Regions from separate parts of the Luteibacter sp. PvP120 genome, predicted to be linked through region 2. Evidence: predicted binding sites of a transcription regulator. Region 2 holds the regulator's gene; the other holds the start of a gene.
What was found. Region 2 encodes sigma-54, which starts transcription at its own class of promoters, with help from an activator protein. Its sites were predicted from a motif close to TGGCACGNGCNTTGC; they were not measured.

Region 1: a site for sigma-54 is predicted at 1,618-1,632, ahead of fliD (flagellar filament capping protein FliD). Genes of this name have one in related genera too.

What each region holds. Positions count from the first base shown of each region.
Region 1 is NZ_JBSRXP010000005.1:60,853-64,264, forward strand. It holds gene ACVKN3_RS11550 (flagellin N-terminal helical domain-containing protein) at 127-1,581, shown strand; gene fliD (flagellar filament capping protein FliD) at 1,718-3,079, shown strand; gene fliS (flagellar export chaperone FliS) at 3,100-3,412, shown strand, end outside.
Region 2 is NZ_JBSRXP010000006.1:73,646-77,057, reverse strand. It holds gene hprK (HPr(Ser) kinase/phosphatase) at 1-627, opposite strand, end outside; gene hpf (ribosome hibernation-promoting factor, HPF/YfiA family) at 795-1,148, opposite strand; gene ACVKN3_RS13225 (RNA polymerase factor sigma-54) at 1,271-2,761, opposite strand; gene lptB (LPS export ABC transporter ATP-binding protein) at 2,873-3,412, opposite strand, start outside.

The DNA.
Region 1 (3,412 bases), on a different contig from region 2:
GCTCTCAAGTTTCCTCCCGGCGTGCCGTAAACCTCTCTGAGGCGGAAGGCTTCCTTCACGGAACCCCGCCGGACTACGCCGCACAACCTCCGGCATTTCGGTTCCGCTTAAAAAAGGATCTATCCCATGGCAATGACCATCAACACCAATATCATGTCGATGAACGCTCAGCGTAACCTGAGCGCGTCGCAGACCAAGCTGTCTACGGCCATCGAGCGTCTCTCCTCGGGCATGAAGATCAACAGCGCGAAGGACGACGCCGCCGGCCTCGCCATCTCGACCCGCATGACCACCCAGATCAACGGCCTGAACCGCGCGGTGCAGAACGCCAACGACGGTATCTCGCTGTCGCAGACCACCGAGTCGGCCCTCGACGAAGTCACGAACAACCTGCAGCGCATCCGCGAGCTGGCCGTGCAGTCCACCAACGCGTCCAACTCCTCGTCGGACCGCGCCGCGCTCGACGCCGAAGTGCAGCAGCGTCTGTCGGAAGTCACGCGTATCGCCACGCAGACCAACTTCAACGGCATGAAGGTCCTGGACGGCTCCGCCCAGAACCTCAGCTTCCAGGTCGGCGCGAACGTCGGTGAAGTCATCAACGTCAGCCTCAACCAGGGCATGAAGTCCAACCAGGTCGGCCAGCTGGCCGCCGGTTCCGCCACCCCGTCGCTCGTCGCCACGGCCGCTGTCGCCGGCACCAAGGGCACGACCGTCGCTGGCGCCGCCACGACCAACTTCGACTTCTCGACCACCGCGTCGTCGTTCTCGGTCAACGGTCAGACGGTCACGCTGAACCAGAACTACACCAACGCCGCTGGCCTCGCCACCGCGATCAATACCCAGCTGTCGGCCAACGGTTCCGGCGCGTCGGCCACGCAGACCGGCGGTACGTTCACCTTCACCAATACGGCCAACGGCGCGACCTCGCCGACCGTCGGCGGTGCTGGCGCTGCCGCGCTGTTCGGTACCACGACCTCGACGGCCGGTACGGCCGACGTCGCCGTGGGCGATGCCACGCCGATCACGCTGGCTGCGGGCGACCTGACCCTGAAGATCGGCAGCAACGCCGCTTTCAGTGTCACGGGTACCTTCAAGACCACGCAGGACATGGCTGACGCGATCAATTCCAAGTCCGGCGAAGGCGTCAACGCCTACGTTGCCACCGACGGCTCGCTGAAGTTCTCGTCCGCCTCGGCCATCACGGTCGGCGGCACCAAGGCGGCGGCTTCGGGCTTCACCGCCGGCACGGTTGCTGTCTCCACCACATCCACCCTGGCCGATTCCAGCGTGAAGACGGTCGATGGCGCCAACGACACGATCAACCGCATCGATGCCGCCCTTCAGTCGGTGTCCGACCTGCGCTCCACCCTCGGCGCGGTGCAGAACCGTTTCGAGTCGACCATCTCCAACCTGCAGAACATCTCGCAGAACCTGAGCTCGTCGAAGTCGGCCATTACCGACACCGATTTCGCCCAGGAGACGGCGAACATGTCCTCGGCTCAGATCCTGCAGCAGGCCGGCGTGTCCGTCCTTGCCCAGGCCAACCAGAGCCAGCAGATCGTCACCAAGCTGCTCCAGTAACAGCGGAGACACCGCCGCCCCGGGCCATCCCGGGGTTGGCAGGGTAATTGCTTAGTTGTCCATGGCTGGCTCCATCACGGGGCCAGCCGTCGGCAAATTGGCGCCCAGGCAGTGAGGCGTCTTCACGGAGAGTCTCATGGCCACCGGTTCAACCAGCGTCTCGATCGGCTCCAGCTCCATCGACGTCAACTCGATCGTCACCAGCCTCGTCGCCAAGAAACGCGCGGCCAAAGACAGCCAGATCGCGACGGCGCAAAGCAGTACCACCACCCAGATTTCGGCGATCGGCAATTTCAACTCGTCCCTGACGAGCTTGCAGTCCGCCATCAAGGCGTTGAGCGACGGTACGGCCTTCAAGACACAGAAGACCACGATCGGCGACTCCACCGTCCTTACGGCTACGGCCGACGCCACGGCCAGGCCCAGCGTCTATAACCTCAACGTCACCCAGCTCGCCGCGTCGCAGAAGACCACATCGGTAGCTTTCACCGACGCGAAGACGGCGGTGGGTACGGGTACGCTCACCCTCTCGGTGGGTTCGAACACCATGAGCGTCGATATCGCCTCGCCGGCGAACACGCTGCAGGATGTCCGCGACGCGATCAACAACTCCAAGAGCAACCCCGGCGTCAGCGCCACCATCGTGACCGGTACGGATGGCGCCCATCTCGTATTGACCTCGTTGAATACCGGTGCGGCGAACGCGTTTACCGTCACCTCCAGCGGTGGTGACGGTGGCCTGGCCAAGCTCGACTTCGATCCGGCCACGTCCACCCCGACCATCAAGGCGCAGGACGCCTTGTTCACCATCGACGGTACGGCGGCCAGCAGTCCGACCAACACCACGGCCACGGCGATCGATGGCGTCACGCTGTCGCTGGCCAAGATCGGCAGCAGCAGCGTCACGATCGCCAGGGACACCAGCGCCACCAGCACGGCGATGCAGTCGCTGGTCACCTCGTACAACGCGTTCATTTCGACGTACAGCACGCTGACCAAGTACGACTCGACCAACCAGCAGGTCGGCGCCCTCATCGGCGACGCCACGATCAACTCGATCAAGAACCAGGTGTCCACGCTGCTGGGCTCACAGCTCACCGGCGCCACCGCCAGCCCGCGGTCGCTGAGCGACCTGGGCGTCCAGTTCCAGGTGGACGGCACACTCAAGTACGACGCCACGAAGCTGACGGGCGCGCTGGCGGCCAACCCGTCCGGCGTGCAGGCGCTGCTCAGCGGCAGCAACGGCATCGCGCCCAAGCTGGACGCCCTGATCACCGGCTGGACATCCTCCTCCGGCATCCTCACCCAGCGCACCGAGAACCTGAACCAGAAGGTGAAGGATCTGGCCGCTCAGCAGACCGCCTACGATCGGACCATGACCGACTACTCGACCCAGCTGACCTCGCGATTCGGCGCGCTCGACGCGATGATGACCAAGCTCAGCAACACCAGCAGCTTTCTGACGCAGCAGTTCGATTCGCTGTCCAAATCGTCCTGATCGAAGGACAGGAAACCGACATGGCACTTGGATATTCCCGCGGCGCTGGTGCCTACCAGCAGATCCGCACCGGCGGTGGGCTCGAGCAGGCCGATTCGCATGGTCTCATCACCTTGCTCATGGACGGTGGCCTCGAGCGCATCCGTCTTGCGCAGGCCTGCATGGCCACGGGCAACGTCCCGGGCAAGGGCGAGGCCATCTCCAAGACGATCGAGATCGTCGGCGGCCTGCAGTCGGGCCTGAACCACGAGGTGGCCTCGCCGCTGGTGGCCCAGCTCGACGCCCTCTATGACTACATGAGCCGGCGCCTCCTGCACGCCAACCTGCACAGCG
Region 2 (3,412 bases):
CTTGACTGCCGTGTGGCCGAACATCTCGCGGATGTTGAGCACGCCCAGGCCGCGGACCTCGAGCAGGTCCTGCAGGAGTTCGGGGCAGGCGCCGTCGATCACGTCCGGAGCGATCAGCGTGAACTCGGTGGCGTCGTCCGCCACCAGCCGGTGGCCGCGGCTGATCAACTCGAGGGCGAGCTCGCTCTTGCCCGAGCCGGGCTCACCGGTGATGAGCACGCCGATGGAGAAGACCTCGAGGAAGACGCCGTGAAGGGTGACGCGGGGCGCCAGCGTGCGGGCCAGGTGGTACTGAAGGTAGGTGAGCAGCTCATGGCCGCGCTTGGTGCTCTGCCAGAGCGGGGTGTCGGTTTCTTCCGCGACCTCGCGAAGGTCGGGGGGGATCGACTGGTCTTTCGTGACGATCAGCGCGGCCGGCTGGTAGGCGGCGATCTTGTGGATCACTTCCCAGCGCTGGCGCGACTCCAGCCCGTCGAGGAAATTGAGCTCCTCGGTGCCGATGATCTGGATCTTGTTGGGATAGATGACGTTGAGGTAGCCGACCAGCGAGGGCCGGCGGCTCTGCTTGGCGTTGGGCTCGAGCACGCGTGACTCACCGCGCATGCCCGCGGCCCAGCGCAGCGCCATGCGGTCGTAAACGCCGTCGAAGAGTTGTCTGGCGGTGAGCCGGTCCACGCGTGAGATCCCTTTGGATGGCAAGACCGGCGCGAAAACGCCGGCCAGGGGGCTATTGTGCCATCAAACGCGCGGTGGCTTGCCCGGCGGCGCCTGAGGGCGGCCGCCGGGCGGTGGGGTCAGCTGGTGCTGGCGACGCGTGCGTCGCGGCCTTCGCTGTTGTGGTGATCCTTCAGTTTTTCCTTGTGCTTGCGCAGCTGGTCGGCCAGTTTGCCGATCATGGCGTCGATGGCCGAGTACAGGGTGTCACCCTTGTTGTCGTCTTCGAGGCGGGCAATCCCTTCGGCATGCAGGCGGGTGCCGGCGCAGTGCAGGGTGCCACCGGCCTTGTGTTCGTTCTTGTCGACGGAAAGAACCACGTCGAGGGCTTTGATGTTGTCGAAAAGGCGTTCGAAGCGGCTGACTTGCTGCTCCACGCGCTCGCGCAGGGCGGGGGTGATATGGATGTGCTGGCCGCTGATCTGGATTTGCATGACGCCTCCTTCTTGCTGAGGGTGTCGCCGTGGGGCGACAAGATCGGAACGACGGGGGTGCCGTTCCTCAAGCCTGAACTCCTGGGACCGTGGCGCGCCGATGGGGTTCCCCCCGATGTTTCTCAACTTGCGCGTACGCGTTCACTGGAGCTGGGAATGCGCATCGCTTCCCGGTACTTGGCCACCGTACGGCGAGCGACCTGAATGCCGCGTCGATGGAGTTCTTCGGCCAGCGCCTGGTCGGACAGCGGGCGCCGGGCGTCTTCGGCCGTGATCAGCTTGCGCAGCATGGCCTGGATGGCCGTGGCCGAGGCGCTGCCGCCGTCTTCGGTAGAGACGCCGCTGGAAAAGAAGTGTTTCAGCTCGAAGGTGCCGCGCGGGGTGTGCATGTATTTGCGCGTGGTGACCCGGGAGATGGTCGATTCGTGCATGCCCACCTCTTCGGCCACCTCGCGCAGCACCAGGGGATGCATGGCTTCCGGGCCGTAATCGAGGAAGGCGCTCTGCCGGCGGACGATGACCTCGGCGACCTTGGTCAGGGTTTCCGCACGGGATTGCAGGCTTTTCAGCAGCCAACGGGCCTCCTGCAACTGGCCCTTCATCCAGGTGGCGTCGTCGCCGCGTGCCCGGGCGATCAGGTTGCAGTAATGCTGGTTGAGACCCAGCCGCGGCTGGGAGTCGGGATTCAGGCTGACGTGCCAACGTCCTCCCTCGCGCCGGGCATACACGTCGGGTGCGACATATTCCACGGGGGTGGCATCCAGGGCCGCGCCGGGACGCGGATCGAGGCTGCGGATGAGGGCGGCGGCCGCGGCCACGTCGGCCTCGGCGGCTTTCAGCTTGCGGGCGATCCGGACGCTGTCGTTGCGGGCCAGCAGTTCCAGTTCCTCGTTGACGATGCGGATCGCCAGGTCGCGATACGGCGTTTCCGCCGCGAACTGGGATAACTGGCAGAGCAGGCAGTCGCGCAGGTCGAGGCTGGCGATGCCGGTGGGATCGAAGCGCTGCACGCGCTGGCGCACGGCTTCGATCTCGCCGACGCCCGGTCGCAGCTCGGCGGGCAGGGCGGCTTCCACCGCCTCCACGCCATCACGCAGGTAGCCGTCCTCATCCAGCGCGTGGATGATCGCCGTGGCGATCGCGTGGTCGCGGGGCGAGAACTGGGACAGGTTGAGCTGCCACTCCAGGTGTTGCTGCAGGCTCTGTGGCGCGGCGTTCTGCGGTTCGAAGCCGTCCTCGTCACCCCCGCCGCTGGCTCGCGAGGAGGCGCTGCCACCGTAGTCGCTCGCCTCGCCGTGGAAGCGGTCGTCCTCCCATTCCGGCGCGAGTTCTTCGGACGGGGTGGCGGTGGACTCGTCGTCCTTGGCGGACTTCGGGGTTTCCTGGCGGGACGGGTAGTCGTTATCGAAGTCCGGCCCGTCCGTGGACTCGCCGTCCGGATCGGCTTCCGCCTCGGCATCCTCGGCGAACTCGAGCAGCGGGTTGCCTTCGGCAATCTGGCGGAGCTCCGCTTCGAGCTCCAGCTGCGACAACTGCAGCAGGCGGATGGCCTGCTGCAGCTGGGGCGTCAGCGTGAGCTGCTGGTTGAGGCGAAACTGGAGTCCGGGTTTCATGCCTGCGATGCGTTAGGGGTTCAATGGCATCCTAACCCCATGCGACGTGCACAACCAGCATCCGCGCAGGCCGGACGTTCCGGCCGAATTCGCGTCACGACCAGGCGTGGATCAGATCCGGAATTCACGTCCCAGGTACACCTCACGGACCTTCTCGTCGGCGAGGATGTGTTGCGGCGTGCCGCGGGCGAGCACCTCGCCGTCGTTGAGGATGTAGGCGCGGTCGCAGATGCCCAGGGTCTCGCGGACATTGTGGTCGGTGATGAGCACGCCGATGCCGCGTTCCTTCAGGTGACGAACGATGCGCTGGATCTCGCCCACGGAGATGGGATCGACGCCCGCGAACGGTTCATCCAGCAGCATGTAGCGCGGCCGTGCGGCGAGGGCGCGGGCGATCTCGACACGGCGACGCTCGCCACCGGACAGGCTGATGCCTTTCTGGTCGGCGATGTGGGCGATCTTGAGTTCGTCTAGCAGGCTGTCCAGTTCGTCGTCGCGCTGCTTCTGGGTCATGCCCTCGCGCAGTTCCAGCACCGCCATGATGTTGTCCGACACGCTGAGCCGGCGGAACACCGACGCTTCCTGGGGCAGGTAGCCGATGCCCAGCTTGGCGCGCGCGTGCATCGGCAGGCCGGTGATGTCCTTCTCGTC